DNA from 2 places in the Halomonas sp. H33-56 genome. Region 2 is predicted to be linked to the other one. Evidence: predicted binding sites of a transcription regulator. Region 2 holds the regulator's gene; the other holds the start of a gene.
The links. Region 2 encodes sigma-54, which starts transcription at its own class of promoters, with help from an activator protein. Its sites were predicted from a motif close to TGGCACNNNNNTTGCTNT; they were not measured.
Positions count from the first base shown of each region.

Region 1 (14,290 bases), 1.6 Mb from region 2:
GCGGCGCAGGCAAAGGCGATAACCGGACAGGGCCGCAGGCCGCCGGGGCGTGTAACAGATGCCTGCATGCTACCCCAAAGGAGGCAGGGCTCGTCAGTGTCCGTGGAGGGCGACGCCGGTGTCGCCAATAACCACCAGTTGACGCTGCCGGGGTCCGTTGCCATGGTGACTTTGTACCGGTCATTGTGCCGGGAAGTCTGAACACAGGGAGGCGAGGACCGACCATGACGACGACTTATATCGTGGTAGCCGATGCGTCGCGTGCGCGAATCTTCACTCGGACAGGACGCAAGCTGAATGAAGTCGAGAGCCTGGTGCACGCCGAAGGGCGGCTCCACGAAGGCGATCTGGTGACCGACAAGGGCGGTGACGTACATGAATCCAGTGCTACCGCCTCGCGTCAGGCTGGCGGCGAGGAGGTGGCGACCCAGCACCATGAAGTCATCTTTGCCCGAGAGGTAGCCGATCGACTGTATCGTGCCCGTGTCGACAACAGCATGGAAAAGCTGATCATGGTGGCGCCGCCGCGCTTTCTTGGCCACCTGCGCGACAAGCTCGATGCTCCCACCGCCAAACTGGTCATCCACTCCCTCTCCAAGGATCTGACCAAGGCCGACTGCGACAAGATCACCGACGCCGTCGACGATCTGCGCTGATCTGTGCCGCCCGCCGTCCGCGGCGGGCTCTCTCCTGCATAGCGCTAGTCGTTTCCGTTCAGGGCACCTGCGGCAGATCGATCTCGTCGCTGCGCTGGATCCCCTCCGTCATCTGCCGGCACTGGCGTAGAAATTCGCGCATGCCTGCGGTGAGGTACTTGTGACGGTGCCAGATAAAGGTGAACTGTCGACTCAGGTCCAGTTCCGGCGTGGGCAGTGGGGTCAGGCTGCCACGCCGAAAGGCGTCGCGCAGCGCCAGGCGTGAGACACAGCCGATTCCCAGCCCCGACTCCACCGCACGCTTGATGCCCTCGGTATGCTCCAGTTCGAGCAGGATATTGAAGCGACCACGCCGATGGCGGGCTGCCTGTTCGAGGGTCAGGCGCGTGCCTGAGCCCTCCTCTCGCATGATCCAGTCTTCACGCAGCAGGCGGTCGAGCTCCACCGGCCCGCGGTTGGCCAGCGGGTGACGGGGCGAACAGAACACCACCAGGTCGTCTTCGACCCAGGGCTGGGTGATGACCTCGTCCTCCTCGCACTGCCCCTCGATCAGCCCCAGGTCGAGCTGGTGATGGCGAACCGCATCGATGATCGAGCGAGTGTTGCGGACCTGCAGCCTTACCCGGCTGCCGGGGTGGCGCTGCATGAAGTCGCTGATCAACAGCGTCGCCAGATAGTTGCCGATGGTCAGGGTGGCGCCGACATCCAGATTGCCGATGCCTTGCTGGCCTCTGAGCAGTTCTTCCACTTCTTCGGCCCGATCGAGCAGGGCGACCGCCTTGGGCAGCAGCTGGAAGCCCAGTGCATTGAGCTTGAGGCGCTTGCCGATGCGATCGAGCAGCTGGCAGTCGAACTGGCGCTCGAGTTCGGACAGCGCGGTACTGGCCGCCGACTGCGACAGGGCCAGGGCGCGCGCCGCCTTGGACACGCTCTCGTGCTGGGCGACCGCAACAAAGACTTCCAGCTGTCGAAGGGTGTAGCGCATGGCACGGGCTCTCCGGCGCGATAGGGGTAAAGACGTCGGCGATGGACATCTATATCAATGAATTGGATAAGCGTTATCCATACAATCCATTTAACAGATAATATGGCCGGTCTTAGAATTATCCGCAAGACTTGATATCGGGCTTTATTCACTTCAGGAATAAGCCCACGCATTTTAAGGAGTTGGCATGAGCAAGTTTGCCCTGGAAGAAGTGCTGAGCGTTCATCACTGGAACGACTCCCTGTTCACCTTCCGCACGACCCGTGAGCGTAGCCTGCGTTTCAAGAACGGCCAGTTCGTGATGATCGGTCTCGAGGTCAACGGCAAGCCGCTGATGCGTGCCTACTCCGTGGCCAGCCCCAACTACGAGGACCACCTCGAGTTCTTCAGCATCAAGGTGCCCGATGGTCCCCTGACCTCTCGCCTGCAGCACCTGCAGGTGGGTGATCAGATCATGGTCAGCCGCAAGCCTACCGGTACCCTGGTATGTGACGACCTGCTGCCTGGGCGCAATCTCTACATGCTGTCCACCGGCACCGGTCTGGCGCCCTTCCTCAGCCTGATCCAGGACCCCGAGGTCTACGAGCGCTTCGAAAAGGTAGTGCTGGTGCACGGCGTGCGCCACGTCAACGAGCTGGCCTACGCCGACTTCATCACCAAGGAGTTGCCGGCGCACGAGTACCTGGGCGAGGAGATCAGCGAGAAGCTGGTCTACTACCCCACCGTGACCCGTGAAGACTTCCACACCATGGGCCGCCTGACCGATCACATCCGCACCGGCAAGCTGACCGACGACAAGGGCCTGCCGCCCATTGATCCCAAGCAGGACCGGGCCATGATCTGCGGCAGCCCGGCCATGCTCGACGACACCAGCGCACTGCTCGACGAGCTCGGCTTCAATATTTCCCCGCGCATGGGCGAGCCCGGCGACTACGTCATCGAGCGTGCCTTCGTGGAGAAGTAAGACCCCACGACAGGACGCCGCAAACGACGACGCCGATGGCCACTTGCCATCGGCGTCGTCGTTGGTGCTGGCGGATTGAGTCGCCTGGCCGGTGTGGCGGTGGTCAGTCGCCGAGAGCCTCGGCGATCTCGCGTTCGCCGTCCAGGAGCACCGTCTCGTGATTACGGATCTTTCGTTGCCCCAATAGATAGACCAGGGCCTGGGCCACGTTGGCTCTGGAGATCTGGTTGTTGCCCCCGGTCTCGTCCAGCGACGTGGCCACACGGCCGGTGGCGTCGTCGTCGGTGAGCCGGCCTGGCTTGACGATGACATGGTCCACCTTGCTGCTGCGCAGGTAGGCATCGGCAGCGAACTTGGCGGCCATGTAGGGCCTGAGCTTCTCCGGCGCCTGCAGCGGCTGCTCGGCGCGCATGGCGCTGACCATCAGCATGCGATCCAGCCCCTGGCGGCTGGCCTCGTCCGCCACCCGCGTAGCGGCGTAGAGGTCGATCAACAGCGTCTTGTCGGGCCCGGTGTTCGGGCCGGAGCCGGCGGTGAACAGCACCTGTTCGCAACCTTCGAAGGCGGAGGCGAAGTCGCCCTCCAGGTCGGCGACGACCGTCTCGATACCTTGTTGCTCGAACCAGTCGCGTTGCTCGGCGCTACGGATCATGGCGCGAATCGGATGTCCCTGGCGGTGGGCGATGGCGCAGACCTGGCGGCCGATCTGGCCGTTGGCACCTATCACGAGTGTGGTCATGTCGGCCTCCTTGTCGATACCTGGAAATAACCATGGCGTCGATGGGGAAGACTTTCAACGGGGGAGACTTTCAATGGGGAGGCGAATCGATGGCGACGCCGCCCGCAGGCCAGTACCCTGTGCGTCTTTCCCTCACCCACCCGCTCAGGAGCAGCGATGAATCCTCAGGACCTGGAACGCCTGGTTACCTTGCCGATGCCTTTCGGCAAGCATCAAGGCACCTTGATCGCCGATCTGCCCGGGCCTTACCTGGCGTGGTTTGCCCGGGTCGGGTTTCCCCCCGGAGAGATCGGACGCCTGCTGGCGCTGATGCACGAGATCGACCACAACGGCCTGAGCGACCTGCTGGAGCCGTTGCGACGCCGCGGCTGAGCGGCGCCACCTGGCGGGGAGAACCGGTCGCCGTCGTCAGACAGCGTCCTTGTCGGTCGAGGTCAGACAGCATCCTTGTCGGTCTCGCCGGTACGGATACGAATGACTTGTTCAAGGGGAGTGACGAAGATCTTGCCATCACCGATCTTGCCAGTGTTGGCGACCTGGACGATGGCTTCGATGACCTGCTCGGTCATGCCGTCGTCGACCGCCACCTCAAGCTTCACCTTGGGCAGAAAGTCGACCACGTACTCGGCTCCCCGGTACAGCTCGGTGTGGCCCTTCTGACGGCCAAAGCCCTTCACTTCAGTGACGGTGATGCCCTGAACACCGATCTCGGAGAGCGACTCGCGGACGTCGTCGAGCTTGAATGGCTTGATAATCGCGGTCACCAGTTTCATGGCGGGTTCCTCATCCTGTCCGTGTGGGGGCGGCGTCGGTCGTGCCTGGCGCCAACCCGTTGGCGGCGCGCCGTTGCGCCTGTCCTGACTAGTGTGACAAAGCATACCCCTGGCGAACAGCAATAAAAAAGGCCCCCGAAGGGGCCAGGAGGAGCACGCCAGCTCACTGGTGTCGCGGGTAAGCTCAGGCTTACTTCTTGGCGACGTTAAACTCGGGGTAGGCTTCGAGACCACATTCGGCCAGGTCGACGCCTTCGTATTCTTCTTCTTCGCTGACACGCACACCCATGATTGCCTTGATGATCAGCCACACGACCAGGCTAGCGATGAAGACCCAGGCGAAGATGCCGATGATGCCGAGCATCTGGGCGCCGAAGGTGGCGTCGGCGTTGTTCAGCGGGACCGCCAGGACACCCCAGATACCGGCCACACCGTGGGCGGAGATGGCACCGACCGGATCGTCCAGGCGCAGCTTGTCGAGGACCACGATGGCGACCACCACCAGGACACCGCCGACTGCACCGATCAGGGTGGCGCCGAGGGCCGTGGAGGACAGCGGGTCGGCGGTGATGGAGACCAGGCCAGCGATGGCGCCGTTCAGGGCCATGGTCAGGTCAGCCTTGCGGAACCAGATCTTGGCCAGGATCAGCGCGGCGATGACACCCCCGGCGGCGGCAGCGTTGGTGTTCACCAGCACCTGGGCCATGTTGTTGGCGGAAGACACGTCGGAGAGCTTGAGCTCGGAGCCGCCGTTGAAGCCGAACCATCCCAGCCACAGGACGAAGGTACCCAGGGTCGCCAGCGGCATGTTGGCACCGGGAATGGCGTAGATGGCGCCGTTCTTGCCGTACTTGCCCTTGCGCGGACCGAGCACCAGCACACCGGCCAGGGCTGCAGCGGCACCCGCCATGTGGACAATGCCGGAACCTGCGTAGTCGGAGAAGCCTGCTTCGGACAACCAGCCGCCGCCCCAGGTCCAGTAGCCGGAGACCGGATAGATCACGGCGGTCATGACCACGGCGAAGGCCAGGAAGGCCCACAGCTTCATGCGCTCGGCGACAGCGCCGGAGACGATCGACATGGCGGTGGCCACGAACACGACCTGGAAGAAGAAGTCGGCGCGGGCCGAGTAGTAGGGTGCGTCTTCACCACCTGCCAGCACCGCATCGACGCTGTTTTCGGCGCCGATCAAGAAGCCGAGGTTGGGGATGAAGCCGCCGGCGTCGGAGGAGTACATCAGGGCGTAGCCCACCAGCAGATACATGGTGCAGGCGACCGCGAACAGCACGATGTTCTTGGTCAGAATCTCGGCGGTGTTCTTGGCCCGGACCAGGCCGGCCTCGAGCATGGCAAAACCGGCGGCCATCCACATGACCAGGGCGCCGCAGATAAGGAAGTAGAAGGTGTCCAGCGCGTAGCTGAGTTCACTGATATCGACCATGGAAGTGTCTCGCTATATTTTTATCGGAAGTCGGGTCAGGGGACGGGGATCAGACCGCGTCGGAGCCGCGCTCGCCGGTGCGAATGCGGATGACGTCTTCCAGCGGCGTGACGAACACCTTGCCGTCACCGATCTTGCCGCTGTTGGCCGCGTTGCAGATGGCTTCCAGCACGCTGTCCAGTCGGGCCTCGTCGATCGCAACCTCGACTTTCACCTTGGGCAGAAAGTCGACGACATACTCGGCGCCGCGGTATAGCTCGGTGTGGCCCTTCTGGCGGCCGAAGCCCTTGACCTCGGTCACGGTGATGCCCTGGACGCCGTTGTCGGCCAGCGCCTCGCGGACGTCGTCCAGCTTGAAGGGCTTGATGATGGCGGTGATCAGTTTCATGGCATGGCTCCCTACGTGCATAAGGTGGCGGCTTGTTTCCGCTCGGTGCATGGATATCTATGCATAGCGATATACGTGCCATAAATTTGGCAAAAGCTTTGTTTACAATGGCTTGTGGTTGTTTTGGAAAGCAAGAGACGAAAAACACCCGCGAGTTTGCGGCACTGCATCAAAGTTAATGCACTGTTTTGGTGCTGGCGCGCATTGGTGGTGCGTCATTGGCGAGCATGCTGTGTCGGGTCGCGTGCCGGGGCGCGTGTAGGTATCAGGGAGTCGCCAATGCGCCGGGCGCCAATGGGCAAGGGCCACGAAGCATGCGTTGGGCGCCCGGCTTGCGTATCCTGTCGGCAACGGAGTTCCCATCGACGTTTCAAGGAGAGCCATCATGGTCAGTCAGGATCGCATCAGCCGTTTGGCACAGCAGATCGGCGAGCGCTTGCAGGGCGCCTCCCAGGCCCCGGAAGACATCCAGAAGGGGGTCCAGCAGGTGGTGCGTGGCGCCTTCGATCGTCTCGAACTGGTGTCACGCGAGGATTTCGACATCCTCATGGACGTATTGCAGCGCACCCGCTCCCGGGTCGAGGCGCTGGAAAAGCAGGTAGCGGCGCTGGAGAGCCTGGTCGAGGAACGTGCAGCGCCCGCTGGCGAAGCGACCGCGGCGCCTGCCGTGGCCGAGGAAGCCGCCGAGGTACCGGTGCCGCCGGTGCCGGAACAGGGCAAGCAGGACGAGGCGTCGAGCGGTTCAGCCGACAAGCCCTCCGCCTGAGGCTTCGGACGCAGAGCGTCACAAGATATGCCGGCCCGCCCTGGCGGGGGGCTGGCATGGGGCGCCGGTGAGGTGGGCGTGCTCTACTGGTCATGAGCCTTCCGTCAGGCAGGGAGCCCATGACGCTTGCCATCATTGCCACCCGTGCGGGACTGGGGCTGGACGCCCCCGAGGTGCAGGTCGAGGTACACCTGGCCAACGGCCTGCCGGGCATGACCCTGGTCGGCCTGCCCGAGACCGCAGTGCGCGAAAGCCGCGAACGGGTGCGCAGCGCCCTCGCCACCTGCGGCCTCGACTACCCGCTACGCCGCATTACCCTGAATCTTGCTCCCGCCGATCTGCCCAAGGAGGGTGGACGCTTCGATTTGCCCATCGCGTTGGGTCTGCTGGTGGCTTCCGGCCAGTTGCCCGCCGCCGCACTGGAGGGTGTCGAGTGTGCCGGCGAACTGGCCCTCGATGGCCGGTTGCGGCCGGTAGCCGGCATGCTGCCCTTCGCCATGGCCACCCGTCAGGCTGGGCGGCGCCTGATCCTGCCCGAGGCCAACGCCGATGAGGCGGCCCTGGTCAATGGACTGGAGGTGCTGCCGGCGGCGCACCTGCTCGACGTCGTCGCCCACCTGGTCGGGCGCATTCCCCTCGTTGCTCACCTACCCGTCGCACCGCCGCAAGACGGGCCTGCGGCGCTGGATCTGTGCGATGTGCGTGGCCAGTATCAGGCCCGGCGAGCGCTGGAGGTGGCGGCGGCGGGTGGGCACAACCTGCTGTTTGCCGGGCCGCCCGGCACCGGCAAGACGTTGCTGGCCAGCCGACTGCCCGGGCTCTTGCCGCCGCTTGGCGATGACGAGGCGCTGGAGGTAGCGGCGATTCGCTCGGTGTGCGCGCTTCCCCTGTCCGATGGCTTTGGCCGTCGTCCGTTTCGCTCGCCTCACCACACCGCCAGCGCGGTCTCGCTGGTCGGTGGCGGCTCGCGTCCGCGGCCCGGCGAGATCTCGCTGGCCCATCGCGGCGTGCTGTTTCTCGACGAGCTGCCGGAGTTCAGTCGCCAGGTGCTGGAGGTGTTGCGCGAGCCGCTGGAAAGCGGCGAGATCCATATCGCCAGGGCCAGCCACGAGCGACGATTTCCTGCTCGTTTTCAACTCGTTGCCGCAATGAATCCTTGCCCCTGCGGCCATCTGGGGGATCCGCGTCAGGACTGTGTATGCACCGCGTCCCAGATCCAGCGCTATCAGGCGCGCCTGTCCGGCCCCCTGCTCGATCGCATCGACCTGCAGGTGGAGGTGCCGGCGCTGCCGGTGGAACAGTTGACGTCGCATCAGCCGGGGGAAAGCACCGAGATGGTGCGCCGACGCGTGATGGCGGCGCGTCAGCGTCAGCAGCAGAGGGGAGTGCTCAACGCCCAGCTCGCCGGGGCCGCGCTGGAGCGAGCCTGCGCCCTGGAGGTGGCCGAGCGCACCTGGCTGGCGCAGTCGCTTGAGCGCCTGCGGCTGTCCGCCCGGGCCTACCACCGGGTACTGCGGGTGGCGCTGACCCTGGCCGACCTGGCCGGGCGCGAGCGTCCGTGCCGTGACGACCTGATCGAGGCCATCGGCTATCGACAGCTGGATCGGCTGTTGCGCAAGGGCTGACGGGCGCCGCACGGTCGCTCCATGCACCCGTTATCGCCAGGCATAGCGCCTGCCCGGGTCCAGGCTTCGCCCGAGAAGTTGACGAGCGCAGGCACTTTTCAGCAAGCCCTAGAGCGCGTCGGCGTCGAAGGCGCCGCTGATGACCGTGGACCACAGCGCGGCACCGTCGCCGGGGCGGCGCAGGCGGAGTTCGAAGCGGTAGGGCAGAAGCTCCCGGTCAGACAGCGTCAGGCGTGGGCCATCGGCGATCAGTCGGCTGTCGACCAGCCATTGATTGGTATCGGCGGCGGGGGTATCACCGGGCTGCCAGTCCAGCACCTGGGGGCCGTCGTCGATCGCCAGCAGGCCACGGGTCAGGCTCTCCTGGACGCGGCCGACGCCAAGCTCCAGCCTTTCGTCGACCTTGGGCGGGGACAGCAGCAGCACCTGATCGGCCAGGGTTTCCCCTGCCAGGGCCGGCGCCTCGGCGACCCGCTCGGCCGCCTGTTGGCCAAGGCCCAGCAGCGCCTGGCGCAGCGTCTCGGGGCGCTCGGGGGCGCTGGCACAGCCGGCCAGCCAGACCAGCAGCACCAGCGCCAGCCAGGGCAGCAAGGAGGAGTGGCTGCCGGCGCGGTGTACCGTCTGTCGGGTCAAGCGTCTGGGCATTGAGATGACATCCTTTTCGGTAGAGGCCCTTCACTGAGCTGTTGTTCCAGAAATTGGCGCACTTCGGCGAAAAGGTCCAGGCGGATGGCCTCGGCCTCGTTGACCAGATGGTGGCGGGCTTGCGGGTGACAGCAGATGTGCGCGCCGGGAAACTTCTTGCCGAGTACCGCCAGATTCCAGGGCCCGTCCACCGTCAGGTCCTTCTCGCCTTGCAGGATCAGGGTCGGTAGCTGGCACGGGGGCAGCTGCATCAGGCGGGGCATCCAGCGGCGCATGGCGCTGACCCAGCCGGTGGGCAGGCGCACGGGCTGGAGCGGGTCCTGTTCGCGCAGAAAGGTGGCGAAGTCGTCATCATTGGTGTTCGCCCGAAACTTGCGCGGCACGCTGGAGACAAAGGGGCTGACCAGGCGATGGACCCAGGCTGCTCGGGTCCAGCCCCAGGGTCTGACCAGGGGCGCCAGCAACACCAGCGCCGACCAGTGGCCGTCATCGCCCCGGCTCAGGGCATCGGTGGCCAGGATGGCGCCGCCGGTGCTCTGACCGACGCCGACCCAAGGTCCCTGGGCCAGGCCGGCTTCGCTCAGGTGCTGCTGCAGCGTACGCAGGCAGTCGCCGTAGTCGGCAAAGTCGTCGATGTCGGCACGATCCCCACTGGACAGCCCGTGTCCCGGCAGATCCCACAGCACCACCGTGAGCTCGAGTTCCAGCAGCAGCTCGAGCAGGTGGCGGTACAGGCCCAGGTGGTCGTAGTAGCCGTGAACCACCACCGCGGTGCCCCGAGGGCGGGGCGGGCGCCATACCTGAGTCCACAGGCGGAAGCGTGGCGTCTCGATATTACCCGCGTGCAGCGTTACCCCTTCGGTGAGCAGGACATCGAGCCGATAGTGCGCCAGATAGCGTTCAAGGGTCGTTGCCATGGCCGGGGCGGCTGTCGCCACCAAGCCTTCGCCTTGTCTTGCCACCGGGGTCAGCCGTTCGATGGTCTCAAGGGGCGTGTAGTCGGTCATAGCGTCCTCCGCTGGGAAGGGGCGGTGGCGTGCGTTGCTCGGCACTCGGTTGTGCTGGGACGGCCAGATGGCGTGGAGGGTAGCGTCATCACCCTGCGCCTGGTTGCACCCTGACCGATCGTTGGCCACCTGCTTCTTCTGACACCGTCCGGAGGCCGTCGTTGCTCACCTGTGCCATGGAGGTATGGCCTTCGGCGTCAGATGAGGGAGTCGCCAGCACACGTCAACACCTTCCTGTCTGGGCTTCCTTGCCTGTTCCATGCTAGCGACCCAGCGAGTTCGGCACCACTGTTTCCCAATCGACAAGGCCCTCGACAGCTCATCATTTGGTCTAGCCTTGAGCGGTAGAGCGGGGTTTTCGGTTTACAAATGGAATGATTTTCCACAAAATCATTCTGGAGCAGTCACCTTTTCCCCTGTCCGGCTGGAAGGTGCCAGGGGGGCACCCAAGGCCCAACGAGGAGCTAGACCCAATGACGCAACGCATTTCTCGCCATCGCCTGCAGGTGGCCGCCGAGCTGGACCAGTTCATCACCGAACAGGCGCTGCCTGGCACGGGGATCGATGCCGATGCCTTCTGGAAGGGCGTCGATGCCATCTTCCACGACCTGACGCCGACCAACCAGGCCCTGCTGGCCGAGCGCGACGCGCTGCAGCAGAAACTCTCGGCCTGGCACAGTGAGCACCCGGGGCCGGTCAACGACATGGCCGCTTACCAGGCCTTCCTCAAGGAAATCGGCTATCTGGTCGATCCGCCGGCCAAGGTCGAGGTGACCACCGAAAACGTGGATCGCGAGATCGCTTCCCAGGCGGGCCCCCAGCTGGTGGTGCCGGTGAACAACGCACGCTACTCGCTGAACGCCGCCAACGCGCGTTGGGGTAGCCTCTACGACGCTCTGTACGGTACCGACGTGATCAGCGAAGAGGATGGCTGCGAGAAGGGCTCGAGCTTCAACCCCAAGCGCGGCGAGAAGGTCGTGGCCTACGCCCGCAATGTGCTGGACCAGGCGGCACCGCTGGCGACCGGCTCCCACCGTGACGCGGTCAAGTACTTCCTGCGCGATGGCCACCTGGTGGTGTCTCTGGACGGCGGCCGCGAGACCGGCCTGAAGGATCCGGGCAAGCTGGTGGGCTACCAGGGCGACGCCTCCGCGCCGAGTGCCGTGCTGCTGTCCCACCATGGCCTGCATCTGGAAATCCAGGTCGATGACAGCCACCCCATCGGCAAGACCGACCCGGCCCACGTCAAGGACGTGGTGGTGGAAGCCGCGCTGACCTCCATCATGGACTGCGAAGACTCCGTGGCGGCGGTGGATGCCGAGGACAAGGTGGGCGTCTACGCCAGCTGGCTGGGCCTGATGAAGGGTGACCTCACCGCCGAGGTGGCCAAGGGCGGCAGTTCCTTCACCCGTCGCCTGAATCCGGATCGTGACTACGTCACGCCGGATGGTTCCGAGTTGACCCTGCCGGGACGCTCGTTGCTGTTCGTGCGCAACGTGGGTCACCTGATGACCAACCCGGCGGTGCTCGACGCCGACGGCAACGAAATGCCCGAGGGCATTCTCGACGCCATCATGACGTCGCTGATCGCCCTGCATGACCTCAACAAGGGTGACGATCAGCCGCGTAACTCTCGCACCGGCTCCGTCTATATCGTCAAGCCGAAGATGCACGGTCCCAAGGAAGTGGCCTTCGCCAACACCCTGTTCGGGCGTGTCGAAGACCTGCTGGGCATGGCCCGCAATACCCTCAAGATGGGCATCATGGACGAGGAGCGCCGCACCTCGGTCAACCTCAAGGCCTGCATCAACGAGGCCACCAGCCGGGTGGTGTTCATCAACACCGGCTTCCTCGATCGCACCGGTGACGAGATGCACACCGCCATGGAGGCGGGCCCCATGCTGCGCAAGGGCGACATGAAGGGTGCCGACTGGATTCAGGCCTACGAGCGCAGCAACGTGCTGGTCGGACTGGCCTGTGGCCTGCGCGGACGCGCCCAGATCGGCAAGGGCATGTGGGCCATGCCGGACCTGATGGCGGCGATGATCGAGCAGAAGATCGGCCACCCCAAGTCGGGCGCCAACACCGCCTGGGTGCCGTCTCCCACCGCTGCAGCGCTGCATGCCCTGCACTACCACCAGATCGACGTGGCCCAGGTCCAGCGCGAACTCGAGGAGCTGGACGAAAGCGAGCAGCGCGATGATCTGCTCAAGGCGCTGCTGACCGTGCCGGTGGTCGCCTCCGCCGACTGGAGCGACGACGAGATCCAGCAGGAGCTCGACAACAACTGTCAGGGCATCCTCGGCTACGTGGTGCGCTGGGTCGAGCAGGGCGTCGGCGCCTCCAAGGTGCCTGACATCCACGACGTGGGCCTGATGGAAGACCGCGCTACCCTGCGGATCTCCAGCCAGCACATTGCCAACTGGCTGTACCACGGCGTAGTCGACGCGGCGCGTGTGGAAGAGACGCTCAAGCGCATGGCCAAGGTGGTGGACGGTCAGAACGAAGGCGACCCGGCCTACACCCCGATGAGCCCTGACTTCGACAAGTCCACCGCCTTCCAGGCGGCCAGCGACCTGATCTTCAAGGGGCGTGAGCAGCCGGCCGGCTACACTGAGCCGCTGCTGCACCACTGGCGTCAGGTCCACAAGGCGAAGTAACACACTCGGGACGCCACCGAGTACGCCAAGCAAACGCCGCGATCCAGGCGGCGTTTCCCTGGACACACCCCCGGGACTCCCCGGGGGTGTGTCGTTGTGTCGAGGGGAAAGCCCACAGCAGCGAGGGCGTTGAGGCGTCGTATCCGGGCTTGAGTTATGGTGAAGCTATCACGAGCCGGATTGCCTTCAGGGAGAGAACCATGACCGTGATGACCGCCGCCGCCATCGAGGATTTTCTGGACGACGTCTTTCCCCAGCGCATGGGCACCATCGAAGCCGTCTCGGAGATGCGGGCCACCATGAGCCTGGCCATCGAGGATGAACACTTGCGGCCCGGCGCCAGCGTCTCCGGCCCGACCATGATGGGACTGGCGGACGTCTGCCTGTACGTGGCCATCCTGGCCCAGATCGGGCCGGAGCCCATGGCGGTCACCAGCAACCTCAACTGCCACTTTCTACGGCGCGCCCGGGGTGATCGCGATCTGATCGCCAACGCCCGCTTGATCAAGCTGGGACGCCGCCTGGCGGTGGGTGAGGTGGAGCTGTTCTCCGACGGAGACGAAGCGCCGGTGGCGCACGTGACGGCGACCTACGTACTGCCCGATAACGACTGAGAGGCTATCTCACACGCGGGCTCGCCATAGTCCCCAGGCTAGCGCCAGCCAGCCAAGCAGCAACAGCACGCCGCCGAGCGGTGTGATCAGCCCCAGTGGGCCGAGCCCGACGCCGTAGAGCCCGGCCAGGGCCATGGCGTACAGCGAACCCGAGAACAGCAGGATACCTGCCGACCACAGCCTCAGTGCCGTCAGCTGGGCGGCCAGCGGCTGCTGGGCCCGCCAGGCCAGCAGCGCCAGGCCTGCCAGGGTGTGCCAGGCCTGGTAGCGTACCCCGGTGGTAAAGGCGGCGGTCAGACGCTCAGGCAGGCGTCCGTCGAGGCCATGGGCGGCGAAGGCGCCGAGCGCCACCACCATGGCGCCGGACAGGGCGAGGGTGATCCACCAGTGACGATCCGGCATCGAGGCTCCTTGACGACGAGAGAGAGGAATCTGCCCTCAACCGTACCCCGCGGCGGCCCGAGCCGCTACAATGTTGCCCCCGCGACATCTTGATAATGAGGTGGCCATGCAGATTCAGCTAAATGGTGAGCCCCACGCCCTCGACCGTGAGCAGACCGTGGCGGAGTTGATCGACGCCCTGGGTCTGGGCGGGCGCCGCATCGCCGTCGAGCTCAACGAGGACATCCTGCCGCGCAGCCAGCACGGCGAGACCCGCCTGGCGGATGGCGATCGCATCGAGATCGTCCATGCCATCGGCGGCGGCTGAGGCGAACCACCCGCCAGTAGATACCGACGACTTTAGAGGTGCCGCTCGATGGCGGCCTGGTTCCGTTTCGTGAGAAGGACTTGAGCATGACCGACATCTTTCAGGACAGCCCGCTGCGGGTCGCCGACCACGCCTTTTCCTCGCGTCTCTTGGTGGGCACCGGCAAGTACAAGGACTTCGACGAGACCGGCGAGGCGATCGCCGCCAGTGGCGCCGATGTCGTGACCTTCGCGGTGCGTCGCACCAACCTGGGTCAGGAGGCCGGTGAGCCCAACCTGCTCGACGTGGTGCCGCCGGAGCGCTATACCCTGCTGCCCA
Region 1 covers NZ_JAMSHP010000001.1:101,693-115,982, forward strand. Annotated here, with positions in the region: gene NFH98_RS00465 (host attachment protein) at 225-656, shown strand; gene NFH98_RS00470 (LysR family transcriptional regulator) at 715-1,641, opposite strand; gene NFH98_RS00475 (ferredoxin--NADP reductase) at 1,829-2,605, shown strand; gene NFH98_RS00480 (SDR family oxidoreductase) at 2,709-3,344, opposite strand; gene NFH98_RS00485 (DUF3820 family protein) at 3,501-3,716, shown strand; gene glnK (P-II family nitrogen regulator) at 3,779-4,117, opposite strand; gene NFH98_RS00495 (ammonium transporter AmtB) at 4,308-5,558, opposite strand; gene NFH98_RS00500 (P-II family nitrogen regulator) at 5,608-5,946, opposite strand; gene NFH98_RS00505 (accessory factor UbiK family protein) at 6,332-6,712, shown strand; gene NFH98_RS00510 (YifB family Mg chelatase-like AAA ATPase) at 6,832-8,337, shown strand; gene NFH98_RS00515 (hypothetical protein) at 8,446-8,982, opposite strand; gene NFH98_RS00520 (alpha/beta hydrolase) at 8,967-9,989, opposite strand; gene NFH98_RS00525 (malate synthase G) at 10,463-12,649, shown strand; gene NFH98_RS00530 (PaaI family thioesterase) at 12,850-13,263, shown strand; gene NFH98_RS00535 (DUF423 domain-containing protein) at 13,273-13,665, opposite strand; gene thiS (sulfur carrier protein ThiS) at 13,772-13,972, shown strand; gene NFH98_RS00545 (thiazole synthase) at 14,059-14,290, shown strand, end outside.
Region 1: NFH98_RS00500 (P-II family nitrogen regulator) is a predicted target of sigma-54. The motif match lies at 6,010-6,027, and genes of this name have one in related genera.

Region 2 (14,290 bases):
CCGCCCGTCGGCGACCACGTAGACGTAGTCGGCGATGGACAGGGTCTCCTTGATATCGTGGGAGACCACCACCGCCGTCAAGCCCAGCGCCTGATTCAGCCGCCGAATCAACTGGACCAGCACACCCATGGAGATCGGATCCTGGCCGACGAAGGGCTCGTCGTAGAGAATCAATTCAGGATCCAGCGCCACCGCCCGCGCCAGCGCCACACGCCGTGTCATGCCGCCGGACAGCTCTGCTGGCATCAAGTCTCTGGCCCCACGCAGCCCCACCGCCTCGAGCTTCATCAGCACCACGTCACGCACCATGCTTTCCGGCAGATCGGTGTGCACCCGCAGCGGAAAGGCCACGTTCTCGTAGACACTGAGATCGGAAAACAGCGCGCCACTCTGGAACAGCATGCCCATGCGCCGACGCATCTGGAACAGATCCTTGCGCGACAGGCGATGGACGTCCTGACCATCGATCAGGACGCGTCCGCCACTGGGGTTGAGCTGCCCCCCGATCAGTTTCAGCAGGGTAGTCTTCCCGGTGCCACTTGGCCCCATGATGGCCGTGATCTTGCCGCGGGGTATGGAGAGATCCACGCCGCGAAAGATATCCCTGTCGCCGCGCGTGAAATGCAGATTCTCCACCTCCACCAAGGAGGAAGCCGTCATCGCAGTCCCTATAGAGTCAGTATCACCGTGAACCGGCGGTTCAGACCGGACGCCGGCCCCGAATCCTCGGATTCGACGCCTGGCCAGACCTGAGCCCGAACCTTGAGAATAGAGCGCCTTGAGCCGCGCTCGGTTTTCGAACATCGTATCTTAACTCAAATGCAGCATGCCAGTGCCCCGGTTGCGCGCTTGCGCGCAGGTTTATCTAAGGGTTCAATGGGCGCCCTTTCTGCAACCAAGTCGTTCTCCATGCTGTTACCGTCTGTCGTCGTCGCCCTGGGCCTGGTGGGCCTGCTCTGGAGCGCGGATCGCTTTGTCGGCGCCGCCGCCGCCACCGCCTACCGCGCCGGCATGAGCATCATGCTGGTCGGCATGACCATCGTCTCCATCGGCACCTCTGCCCCGGAAATCGTGGTCTCGGTGATGGCCTCGCTGGATGGCGCCCCCGACCTGGCCACCGGCAATGCGCTGGGCTCCAATATCGCCAACATCGCGCTGGTACTGGGCGTGACTGCACTGGTGGTGCCGATCCCGGTGCGCTTCACCATCGTGCGCCGCGAGCTGCCACTGCTGTTGGGCGCCACCGGCCTCGCCGGCTACGCCCTGGCCGATGGCAGCCTCGATCGCCTCGACGCGGCCCTGCTGATCGCGCTGCTGGTATTCAGTCTGTGGTGGCTGTTTCGCGCCGACGAGGCCGAACAGGAGATGGCCGACGACATTCCCGGCATGGCACTGGGCAAGGCCATCGGCTGGCTGGTGCTGACCCTGGCGGTGATGATCGCCAGCTCCCGCGCCCTGGTCTGGGGCGCCACTGAGCTGGCACGCACCTTTGGCGTAAGCGAGCTGGTGATCGGTCTGACCGTCGTCGCCATCGGCACCAGCCTGCCGGAACTCGCCGCCTGCGTGGCCAGCGCGCTGAAGCGCCACCACGATCTGGCCATCGGCAACGTCATCGGCTCCAACCTGTTCAATATGCTGGCGGTACTGCCGGTACCGGCGCTGCTGGCGCCGGGAGCCACCGATCCCGCAGCCGCCGGCCGCGACTTTCCGGTAATGCTTGGCCTGACGCTGCTGCTGGCGGCGCTGCTGCTGTGGCAACGCCGAGGGCGCCTGGGGCGCTGGATCGGCGCGCTGCTGGCCTGCACCTATGCGCTTTATCTGACCTGGCTCGGCCTTTCGGTCGCGGCAGGCCCCTTGTGACAACGGCAGTAAACGGCAACAATCATGGCCATGAGCAAACACCCCTCCTCGGCGCAGACGCCGACCCTGAGCGTCCGCGATATCGCACGACGCACCCTGGAGCTGGAACGTGACGCCATCGACGCCCTGATCGGGCGTCTCGACGGCGACTTCGACCGTGCCTGCCAACTGCTGCTGGCCTGCCGCGGCCGGGTGGTCGTCACCGGCATGGGCAAGTCGGGACATGTCGGCGGCAAGATCGCCGCCACCCTGGCCAGCACCGGCACGCCGGCCTTCTTTGTCCATCCCGGCGAAGCCAGTCATGGTGACCTGGGCATGATCACGCCCGGCGACGTCGTCCTGGCACTGTCCAACTCCGGCGAAACCGCCGAGGTCACTGCCCTGCTGCCGCTGCTCAAGCGCATGGGCATTCCACTGATCAGCATGACCGGCCGAGCACAGTCGACCCTGGCCCGCCACGCCGAAGCCCATCTATACGCAGGGGTCGAGCGCGAGGCCTGCCCACTGGACCTGGCCCCGACCTCTTCGACCACCGCAGCGCTGGCGCTGGGCGACGCCCTGGCGGTGGCGCTGCTCGAGACCCGCGGCTTCACCGCCGAGGATTTCGCCCTGTCCCACCCGGGCGGCAGCCTGGGCAAGCGACTGCTGTTGACCGTGGCCGACCTGATGCATACCGGCGACCGGCTGCCCTCGGTACCGTCGGGCTCGCCGCTGCGCGATGCCCTGCTCGAGATCACCCGTCAGGGACTCGGCTTTACCTGCGTGGTGTCCCCCGACGGCACCCTGGCCGGGGTCTATACCGACGGCGACCTGCGCCGTACCCTGGATCGCCATCAGGACTTCAGCTCGCTTACCGTGGATGACGTGATGACCACCCCCGGGCGACGCATCGGCCCCGCCACCCTGGCGGCGGAAGCGGTCAAGCTGATGGAAGAAGGCCGGATCACCGCCCTGGCGGTGGTCGATGACGAGCAGCGCCCAATCGGTGCACTGCATATGCACGACCTGCTGGCCGCCGGTGTCATCTGAGCCTCATTTATCCCTTTACAAGGAACGCCGTCATGTCTCACGAGCTTCTCGCCTCCCTCGCGCCGGAACTGGTGGAGCGCCTGCGCCACATCAAGCTGCTGGCGCTGGACGTGGACGGCGTACTGACCGATGGTCGACTGTACTTCCACGCCGACGGCTCCGAGTTGAAGGCGTTCAACACCCTGGATGGCCACGGCCTCAAGCTGGCCAAGCGCGCCGGCATCCAGGTGGCCCTGATCACCGGGCGCAGCTCCCCCATGGTCACTCAAAGAGCCAGAGCACTCGGCATCGAGCACGTACAGCAAGGGGTCGAGCGCAAGCTGCCCGCCCTTGAATCGCTGTGCGATTCGCTGGGCCTGACCCTCGACCAGGTCGCCTACTGCGGCGATGACCTGCCGGATCTGCCCTGCATCCATCGCAGTGCGGTCGGCATCACCGTGCCAGGCGCCCCCTGCTACCTTCGTCAGCACGCCGACTGGGTCACCCAGGTTGCCGGCGGACATGGCGCGGTGCGCGAGATCACCGACACCCTGCTGATGGCCCAGGGCCGCCTCGACGATATCATCGACAGCTACCTGAGCAACGGACCGCTGACATGAAACTGAGCGCACTGCGTCCAGGCTTTCGCTTCTGGCTGGTCATCCTGCTGCTGGTACTCGGTGGCGGCCTGACGTTGCTCGACCCCCGCGAGAGCAACGTCCCCGACCTGGTACCCAATGACAAGGCCGGCGAGCCCGACTACTACCTGGTGGATGCCCGCCTGACCCGCTTCGATGCCCAGGGCACCCCCCATCAGCGCATCGATACGCCACGCCTTGTGCACACACCACTCGACGACATCACCCGGGTGGACCAGCCGGACCTTGCGCTGATCGACGACAGCGGCCGAGAGTGGATCGCCGACGCCGACAACGGTGAACTGGGTCCGGACGGCAACCCCCTGACCCTGTCGGGCGACGCCCATCTCGAGGCCCCCGCGGAGCGTTGGCAGCTTGATACAGAGGTATTGGTCTACGACAGCGACAGTGGCCATGTCTGGAGCGAAACGCCAGCCGTCCTACGCCAACCCCCTCAACAGATGCAAGGGGAGCGCTTCGACGCCTGGATCCATGACAATACCGCTCGCCTGACCGACAATGTCACCGGTCATCATCCGCCAGAGCCTCAATAAGGAGCCCCTTCCATGATGCGTCCAAGTCCCGCCCTCCTGCTTGCCCTGGCCCTTGGCCTGGCCGCCGGCGCCACCGGCAGCAGTGTCCTGGCGCTGGAAAGTGATCGCAGCGCACCGATTCAGGTGGAGGCCGACCAGCTGGATCTCGATGATCGCGCCGGTACCGCGGTCTATACCGGCGACGTGCGCATTGTGCAAGGCAGCATGATCCTCACCGGCGAACGCGTCGAGATCCAGCGCAACGACCAGGGACAACTGTCACTGGCGACCGCGACCGGCTCACGTGCCTACCTCGAGCAGAAGCCATCCCCGGAAGAACCGGTGGTCAAGGGCTGGGGCCGCAAGGTGATCTACCACGTGGCCGAACGCCGCATGGAGCTGATCGACCAGGCTGAGCTGCACAAGGCCAATGACACCTTCGACGGTGCCTATCTGGAGTACTTCCTCGATCGCCGCGTGGTCCAGGCCCGCTCCAGCGCCCAGGGCGTCCAGGGCGAGCAGCGCATTCGCATGACCCTCGAGCCGGAAAGCCAAGGAAACTGATGAAGACTCTCCACGCTCGCCATCTGGCCAAGAGCTACAAGAAGCGTCGCGTCGTCCAGGACATCAGCCTGTCAATCGAGCAGGGCAGCATCGTCGGTCTGCTGGGCCCCAACGGGGCCGGCAAGACCACCTCCTTCTACATGATCGTCGGCCTGGTCAGAGCCGACGCCGGCAGCATCAGCATCGATGATCGGGACCTGAGCCGCGCGGCCATGCACCAGCGCGCGCTGGCCGGTATCGGCTACCTGCCTCAGGAGGCTTCGATCTTTCGCAAGCTGTCGGTGGCCGACAACATCATGGCGATCCTCGAGACCCGCAAGGACCTCGACCGCGAGGGCCGAGAAGCACGTCTCGAGCAACTCCTCGAGGATTTCCACGTCAGCCATATTCGCGACAACCCCGGCATGAGCCTGTCCGGCGGGGAGCGGCGCCGGGTCGAGATCGCTCGCGCCCTGGCCACCGAGCCGGCCTTTATCCTCCTCGATGAACCCTTCGCCGGGGTCGACCCGATCTCGGTGGGCGAGATCAAGTCCATCATTCGTCAACTCAAGGCCCGCGATATCGGCGTCCTGATCACCGATCACAACGTGCGCGAGACCCTCGATATCTGCGATCGTGCCTACATCGTCGGCGACGGCCAGATCATCGCCGAGGGCAGCGCCGAGTCCATCCTCGCCAACCAGCGCGTCAAGGAGGTCTACCTGGGCGAGAACTTCCGCCTCTAGACCGCAGGGCCGCCCGACAGCCGCAGTCGCATCAAGCGGCCGCAACACTTGCCAGCATCAGCATCCAACCGCCGGCCCCGAAAGGGTCGGCCTCACCTTGCACACAGGGCCTCCCTCGAAAGAACCACCTCCCCCCCCCTACCAAGTTGTTCCACATCGACCTTTTCACTCCCTCCCACAGGTCAAAAAACACCAACTTGGCAAGATGCTTGCATGTCTGATGACTCGTCGTTAGGGTAAAGCCTTTCGACAACACTGGTGGATCCCGACCCATGGCCCTCAAGGCGTCACTGCAGCTGCGCATCGGTACCCAGCTGACCATGACCCCGCAACTGCAACAGGCGATCGGCCTGCTGCAGCTTTCGACCCTGGACCTGCGCCAGGAGGTCCATCAGGCGCTGGAGGCCAACCCCATGCTCGAACTCGAGGACGAGTTCGGCGAACAGCAGACCAGGGAAGCCGTGGAAGATGACTGGGCGGATCAGATTCCCTCGGAACTCAGTGTGGACAGCGACTGGTCCGACACCTACCAGGACCTGGGCACCACCCCCGCCGGCAGTGGCGAGGCGCCGGATTTCGAGCGCCAGGCAAGCTCCCAGTCACTGCACAGCCACCTGAGCTGGCAACTGGCGATGCTCGACGTCAGCGACCAGGAACGCCTGATCGCCGAGAGCCTGCTCGACGCGGTCAACGCCGACGGCTATCTCGAGCAGACACTGGATGACATCGCCCAAGGGCTCGAGCAAGACGGTCGTCGCCCCCCTCCCCTCGCCGAGGTGGAGGCGGTGCTGGTTCGGCTGCAACAGTTCGAACCGACCGGAGTGTTCGCCCGCGACCTGCGCGAATGTCTGATGCTGCAACTGGATAGCCTGCCTCGCGATACCGTCCTGCTGCCCCAGGCCGGACGACTGGTAAGACAGTTTCTCGAGGCGCTGGCCAGCGGCGACCGACGTCTGCTGAAGCGCCGACTAGGACTCGATGACGACCAACTCGACAGCGTCATCGAGCTGATCCGGAGCCTCGACCCACGTCCCGGCAGCCAGTTCGGTGACAGCGATAACGACTACGTCATACCCGACCTGGTGGTACGCCACACCGAAGAGGGCTGGCGCGTTGAACTCAATCCGGATGCAATGCCCCGACTGCGCATCCAGCCCGACTACGCTGCGCTGATTCGGCGCGCGGACAAGAGCCAGGACAACCAGTTCCTCAAGGACCACCTGCAGGAGGCGCGCTGGCTGATCAAGAGTCTGTCCAGCCGCAACGACACCTTGCTGAAGGTCGGCCGGGAAATCATGGTGCGTCAGATCGACTTCCTCGAGCAGGGAGAAGCGGCCATGAAACCGTTGGTGCTGGCCGATATCGCAGACAAGGTGGAGATGCACGAGTCCACCATCTCCCGCGTGACCACCCAGAAGTTCGTGCACACGCCTCGCGGCGTGTTCGAGTTGAAGTATTTTTTCTCGAGCCAGGTCGGCCAGGATGGCGACGCCCATTCCAGTACCGCCATCCGCGCCATGATCAAATCGTTGATTCAAAAGGAACCTGCCCGCAAACCTCTGTCGGACAGCAAACTGGTGGAATTGCTGGCGGAAGACGGCGTCAATGTCGCCAGACGCACCGTGGCAAAGTACCGGGAAGCCATGAATATTCCGTCTTCCAGCGAGCGCAAGCGACTGCGCTGAGGCCTTGCGCTGCGGCGTCGCTAGCCTAGTTATCGGGAAAGCGCAAGCACTTGAAATTTCGCATGACATCTGCGTCTTTCTGCGTAGCGTCGAGGGGGTTTGCAGGATCGGAAAAAGGGTTACAATCAAGCCACCACCCGAAAGAGCAAGGAGCCTGTCATGCAAGTCAACATCACCGGCCACCACGTCGAATTGACCGATCCCCTGCGTGACTACGTACAAGAGAAGCTCGCCCGTGTGGAGCGCCACTACGACAACATCACCAACGTCCAGGTGACCCTCTCGGTGGAAAAGGAACGCCAGCTGGCCGCCTGCACCCTTCACGCCGCCGGTGCCGACCTGCATGCCGAAGCGCAGGACGGCGACATGTATGCTGCTATCGACGCCCTTGCCGACAAGCTGGACCGCCAGCTGGTCAAGCACAAGGAAAAATCCCAAGCCCGCGCCCAAGGCGCCGGAATTCGCTGACTCTCATGACATTGGAAGCCATTCTCCCTCCCGAGCGCACATTGTTCGATGTCCCGGGAGGCAGCAAGAAGAGGGTGCTGGAGTTTTTCAGCACCTTCATTGCGCAGAACACCCCGAGCCTGGACAGCCAGGAGGTCTTCAGTCGGCTGATCGGACGTGAGCGCCTGGGCAGTACCGGCATCGGCAATGGCGTCGCCATTCCCCATGCCCGCAACCCCCACTGCAAGGCGCCCATCTCCGGCTTCCTCAAACTCGCGGAACCTGTCGACTTCGATGCCATCGATGGTGAGCCCGTCGATCTGGTGTTCGTGCTGCTGGTGCCGGAAGAGGCCGACGACGCCCATCTTGCCCTGCTCGGCCAGGTCGCCGGCGTCATGAACGACGCCGACACACGTCACCGTCTGCGCCACGCCAGCTCCCAGCGCGAGCTTCACGAGCGCCTGCAGGAAGCCATCCGCCAACAGGCGCCAGGGGACGACACTCCCTCCTGATCGCGGCCTTGCCTAGGCCATCAGCAATGGACGCCTGCCCAAGGAGACAGGACATGCAGCTCGTGATCATCAGTGGTCGCTCCGGCTCGGGAAAGTCCGTGGCCCTTCAGGCCCTGGAGGACCTGGGGTTCTACGCCATCGACAACCTTCCCGCGACCTTGCTGGGCGCCCTGGTGGACGAGCTGGAAAACGGTCATTCCCGCCGTATCGCCGTCAGCGTCGACGCCCGCAACCTGCCTGAGGCGCTGGAACGCTTCCCCGCCCAGCTGGCGTCCCTCAAGCAGAGTCCGATCGACTGCCAGGTGGTCTACCTGACCAGTGATGCGCGAATTCTGCTCGAGCGCTACTCCCACACGCGGCGCCGTCACCCGCTGACCCGTGATAGCGACATGACCCTGGCGGAAGCCATCGAGTCCGAACAGAAGGCCCTTTCGGGTATTCGAGACCTGGCCGATCTGGTCATCGACAGCTCTCGCATGTCGGTGCACGAACTGCGTTCGCGCATCGCCGAACAGGTCGCCGACCACCGCAGCGGCCAGTTGAGCCTGACCGTGGAGTCCTTCGGCTTCAAGCGTGGCGTGCCGCCGGATGCAGACATCGTGTTCGATGCCCGCTGTCTGCCCAACCCCTACTGGGAACCATCGCTGCGTGATGCCAATGGCTGCGATCCCAGCGTCATCGACTTCCTCGAACGCTATCAGGACGTCGCCGACATGAAGCGCGACATTCTCGCCTGGGTGCGCACCTGGCTACCGCGCTATCAGCAAAGCCAGCGCAGCTACCTCACCGTGGCGGTGGGCTGCACCGGAGGACAGCATCGTTCGGTCTACCTGGCCGAGGGAATCGCCTCGGCCCTGGCCGACCAGCATCCCCGCGTCCGTCTACGCCACCGCGAACTCGGCCAGCAACGCCGACTGGACAGCGGAGGACTCTAGGCGTGGCCCGACGCACCCTGACCCTGACCAATCGTCGCGGCCTGCATGCACGCGCCGCGACTCGCCTGGTTACCTGCTGCCAACCCTTTGACGCCACCGTCACCGTCCACCATGGCAGCCGCTCGGGTGACGCCGCCAACATCATGTCGCTGCTGATGCTGGCCGCCCCCTGCGGAACGGAACTGACCCTGGAGGCCGAAGGCAAGGACGCGGACGCGGTGCTGGACGCTCTGGAGGCACTGTTCGACGCACGCTTCGACGAAGACGCCTGACGTCTTCCCTCTCCTTGTTTTGACCGCCACCCCCTGCCTGCCAAGGACGCCATGCAACTGATCCAGACCGGCAAGTACACCGAGGTCCACTACGACGCGGACCAGGACGCCTTCATCAAGACCTTCACGCCCAAGACCAGCGATCGCTGGCGCTACCGCCTGGGCATCCGGCGCTACCCCGGCCACAATTTTCGCTATGTCGCCGGCCGACTGGAGCGACTGGGTATCGCCACACCGAAAATCCTGTCGGCAGAGCGCTATCGTCTGGTCACCGCCAACGTGCACGGCATCGCGCTTAAAAAGCTGGTCCTCGACTCTCCGGAACTGCAGAACCGCTACCTGGACATTCTCGAAGCATTGTACCGTGACCGTATCCACTGTCGTGGCCTGCACACAGAGAACTTCCTGGTCGTCGACGGAGAGGTGATCGCCATCGATCTGGATGCCTACAAGGCGCCGCGGGTCTTCACCTATCCGCGCCGAGAGTTCATCGACTGCCTGAGTCGCTCGCTGAAAAACGACGAGGCGTTCCTGTTCGAGCGCTTTCTCGAACGTGTCGACGCCCAGCATCCCTGAGCCCAGCATCCCTAAGGAAGCACCGCTCCTCCTTGTGCCCTCGCCTGCCCCGCTCTACCCCGGTTTTCCGGGTGGGAGCGCTGGCGTTGGCGACGGTAGCAGCAGCAGTGGTAAACTTTTAACTCGTCACTCAGTTTACCACCAAGCGTCCTTCAGGAGCCGACATGACCTCTCCGGTGTGGCATCCCTACGCCCATCTCAAGACCCAGGCCCCTGCCCCCCGGGTAGTCGGCGGCCAGGGCACCCGCTTTACCCTGGACAGCGGCGAATCATTGCTCGACGCGACCTGCTCCTGGTGGTGCATGATCCACGGCTACGGACATCCACGGCTGGTCAAGGCGATTCAGGAGCAGGCTGCCACGCTGTGTCACGTGATGCTTGGAGGACTGACCCACGATCCCGCCGACCAGCTCGCGCGGGAACTGGTTCGCGTCACGCCAGAGGGCCTCAACCACGTGTTCTTCTCCGACAGCGGCTCGGTGGGCATGGAGGTGGCGATGAAGATGGCGGTGCAGTACCACCATCTGCGCGGCCGCCCCAACAAGCACCGCATGCTGTCGCTGATGAAGGCCTACCACGGTGATACCGCCGGCTGCATGGCGGTGTGTGACCCCGAAGAGGGCATGCATTCGCTGTTTTCCGGCTTTCTTCCGAAGCACCATTTCGCCCCGGCGCCGACGGCCCCCTATGCGGCCACGCCAGAGCAGGTCGCCGCCGACCTCGACGCCCTGCGAGCGGTGCTGGAAGCCCACCACCACGAGATCGCCGCGCTGTTGATGGAGCCCCTGCTGCAGGCCGCCGGTGGCCTCAACATGACCTCTCCGGACTATCTGAAGGGTGCTCGCGCCTTATGTGACGAGTTCGACGTGCTGTTGGTGTTCGACGAAGTGGCCACCGGCTTTGGCCGCACCGGGCGCATGTTCGCCGCCGACCATGCCGGTGTCAGTCCGGACATCATGGTGCTGTCCAAGGGGCTGACCGGCGGCTACCTTGGCCACGCGGCGACCCTGGCCAGCGACCGTGTCCATGACACCTTTATCGGCGACAGCGAGCTTCACGCCTTTATGCACGGCCCGACCTTCATGGGCAATCCGCTGGCCTGTCGCGTGGCACTGGAAAGCCTCAGGGTCTTCGAGGAGGACGACTATCTGGGTCGTATCGCTCGGCTCAACGCCATCCTTGTGCAGGAACTCGCCGGCGACAGTGACCTGCGCGCCCACCCTGCGGTGGCCGACATCCGTGTGCTCGGCGCCACCGGTGTGATCGAGGTGCACGACAGTAAAGCGCTGAAAGGCGCCGCCTCCATCGCCCGTGAACAGGGCGTGTGGCTGAGATCCTTCGGCAGATGGCTTTACACCATGCCTGCCTATATCACCTCGGATGAGGAAATGCACCAGATCATCAAGGCCATGAAGGCGCCTTTCACAGCAAACGCATAACTTTCACAGCAAACGCATAATTAGTGGGCAGGGTCGGCGCTGACTAGCTCTCTACCAGCCCGCCGGCCTATATCACCTCGGATGACGAAATGCGCCAGATCATCAAGGCCATGAAGGCGCCTTTCACAGCAAACGCATAACTTTCACAGCAAACGCATAATTAGTGGGCAGGGGCGGCGCTGACTGGCTCTCTACCAGCCCGCCCGCCTATATCACCTCGGATGACGAGATGCGCCAGATCATCACCGCAATGAAAGCGCCGTTTCTTTCTGCATAGTCAGGGTCGGCGCTGGCTGGCTCTCTACCAGGCGCTACCACGCTCTACCAGCCCCAGAACAGCAGCCACCAGGCGCCGATCACCGGCGCCTGGGCGGCGAGCATGGGCAGCATGGCCAGAAGTCGACGCGGGCCACTGGCGTAGCGTCCGAGGATGCCCCATCCAAGCCCCGCGCTTGCCAGTACGCCAAGCCCCAGCAACAGCGCCCTGGCGTCATTGGCCCAGTGGATCAGCAGGCCATCGCCTCGCAGCAGGGTCAGGGTGGTCATCGACAGGCCCAGGAAGACGCCGACCGCGGCCAGGGGTATCAGGGCGTAGGATAGGTGCCACAGGCGCTGCCAGCGCCAGCGGCCAAGCAGACGGTTGGTCAGCGACAGCGACAGCGAGACAAGCCCCCCCAGCACCAGGGTAGTCACGCCGATATAGCCCAGCAGCAGGGCTCCATCGAGCAGGGTGAAGACGTCGTTGTGTTCGGGATAGTGGGTGAGCAGCCACCAGGGTGCGCTGGTTTCCAGCGGCCATCCCCAACCGTGCTGATAGAGCCAGACGGCCGCCTGCTGCTTGGCGGCAACAAACCAGGGGCTCGCCGACCAGTGGAATGCCCCCACCGCGATTCCCAGCAGGCCGAACACCACCAGCACGAACTCCCACAGGGTCGCGGGTCGCTGAGGCGGTGGCGACACCACCTCGATGCCGGGCGCCCTGAGCTCGAGATGGATAGCATCCTTGTAGCCTGAACAACGCGAGCACAGATGGCAGTCACTGGCGCTGTCCAGCTGCTTCAGCGGGATCAGCACCGGGCAGTCCGTAGCCCGGCTTCTTGACACCTCACGCCGGCGCTGGCGCCGTCCGTGTTCGGTCCATACCTCGGGGTCGGCGCGGTAGTGCAACGGCGCCAGCTTGGCCAACAGCGCAAAGACGCCGCTGACCGGACACAGATGGCGACACCAGACGCGCTTGCCCTTGCCGTAGACCAGACCGATCACGGCCGCCGCCAGGGTCGAGCCCCCCAGCACCAGCAGCGCGGCCTTGGGATACTGGTAGACGCTGACCAGCTGCCCATAGATCGTGGTCATGGCGAAGCCCACGAACGGCCAGCCACCCCAACGCATCCAGCGCGGTATCGCCCGGCCCATGCCGACACGGCTGGCGGCTTCCGTGATGGCACCCTCCGGACACATCATCCCGCACCATAGCCGCCCCGCCACCACCATGCTGACCATGACAAAGGGCCACCAGATACCCCAGAACACGAACTCGGCGAACACCGTGAGGTGATCGAGGATGCGTGCCTCATGGTTCGGCAGGGGCAACAAGGGCGGCACCAGCAGCAGCACGGCGTAGAACGCCACCACGGCCCACTGCAGTGTCAGAATCCAGCGCCGATGATGCTTCAGCCAGGCTCCCAGACGCGCCCAGCGTCGGGTCTTGCGGGCGCCTGGATGCCGATTCTCAGCCACGGTTGGCCGAGTCTCCTTGCCAGGCCCGCAGCGACGATCGCTGGCTTCTGGCATCACTGCTGGCGTCACTGTTGCCGTCCCTGTTGCCGTCACTGCCGCCGCCTCGTTCACGACACCGCTCCCTCGACGACGTTGTGCGACGGGCGCTGCCCGCCCACCCACCAGTAGACGAGGCCCCAATAGCACAGGTAGCCGAGCACCAGCGTCGAGGAAGGCCAGGCACGGTAACCGGCGATACTGGCCAATAGTCCGCCGACTCCCTGGCCATCATCCAGCCAGGCACTGGTGTCCCACAGCGGATCGATCCCGACCGGCAACCAGCCCAGATTCATCAGCCGCTCGAGCGCCGCTACCCACAGGCCCGCCGCCACCAGCAGCAGCAGGATCTCGCTGGCCCGGAAGAACCCGCGCCAGGCCAGTCGTCGCGAGGACCACTGCAGCATCACGAAGCAGGCAGCCGCCGTGACAAAGCCAAGACCTGCGGCCAGGGCGAAGGAGGTCAGTTGTCCGCCTCGCCACTGGGCCAGCCCCAGACCGTACAGAAACACCAGGGTCTCGGCGCCTTCGCGAGCCACCGCCAGGGCCACCAGGGTAGCGATGCCCCACAGCCGTGAGCGCGACAGACACAGCATGGCGTCACACTCCATGGAGCGTTTGAAGGAGGCGCCGCGACGGCGCATCCACGCCACCATCTGCACGATCAACGCGGCGGCCAGCGCCGACATGGCGGTCTGAAACAGGGTCTGGGCGTCACCGGTCAACCAGCGCCCTACTCCCATCAGCACAGCACCCAGCACCACCGCCAGGGCGATACCCGCCGCGACACCGCCCCACAGCCAATTCAAGGCATCGCGACGCCCCTCTCGGGCGAGCCAGGCGTAGACAAGGCCGACCACCAGGATGGCCTCCAGGCTCTCGCGCAGGACCACGATAAAGGCCGCTTCGTTCATGGGTGAGCCTCCTCGGAGGCTTCCCGAGCGATGATCACGCCCTGGGCATCGGGCAGGTGAAACTCGTCGAAGTAGTCGTAGCGCCCCGGCTTCAGCGGGTGGACCACGACGAAGGAGTGAACGCCGGGGCCCATCACCTTTTCCTGGCGAAGCCGGCGACTCTCGAATTCCACCGGCGTACTTCCGGCATTATGCAGTTCGATCTTGAACCGCTGCCCGGCGACGACCTCGAGTTCGACGGGATCAAGCCTGCCGTCAACAAGGGTCAACCGGTAGGTAGGCAGCGCTCCGGCCTCTGCCTGACCAGAGGTGGCGCACAGTGTCATCAGCGACAGCGCGACCAACGGCGCCGTGATCAGCGCGCCCGAGAGACGGGAACGACGTAGCAGCAACATGACCGCCTCCTCTC
Region 2 covers NZ_JAMSHP010000001.1:1,687,375-1,701,664, reverse strand. Annotated here, with positions in the region: gene NFH98_RS07390 (ATP-binding cassette domain-containing protein) at 1-660, opposite strand, end outside; gene NFH98_RS07385 (calcium/sodium antiporter) at 910-1,860, shown strand; gene NFH98_RS07380 (KpsF/GutQ family sugar-phosphate isomerase) at 1,891-2,889, shown strand; gene NFH98_RS07375 (KdsC family phosphatase) at 2,922-3,488, shown strand; gene lptC (LPS export ABC transporter periplasmic protein LptC) at 3,485-4,060, shown strand; gene lptA (lipopolysaccharide transport periplasmic protein LptA) at 4,073-4,603, shown strand; gene lptB (LPS export ABC transporter ATP-binding protein) at 4,603-5,328, shown strand; gene NFH98_RS07355 (RNA polymerase factor sigma-54) at 5,601-7,013, shown strand; gene hpf (ribosome hibernation-promoting factor, HPF/YfiA family) at 7,173-7,481, shown strand; gene ptsN (PTS IIA-like nitrogen regulatory protein PtsN) at 7,487-7,972, shown strand; gene rapZ (RNase adapter RapZ) at 8,026-8,907, shown strand; gene NFH98_RS07335 (HPr family phosphocarrier protein) at 8,910-9,179, shown strand; gene NFH98_RS07330 (BUD32 family EKC/KEOPS complex subunit) at 9,231-9,755, shown strand; gene bioA (adenosylmethionine--8-amino-7-oxononanoate transaminase) at 9,920-11,194, shown strand; gene NFH98_RS07320 (4Fe-4S binding protein) at 11,516-12,931, opposite strand; gene NFH98_RS07315 (FTR1 family iron permease) at 13,039-13,881, opposite strand; gene NFH98_RS07310 (cupredoxin domain-containing protein) at 13,878-14,276, opposite strand; gene NFH98_RS07305 (iron transporter) at 14,289-14,290, opposite strand, start outside.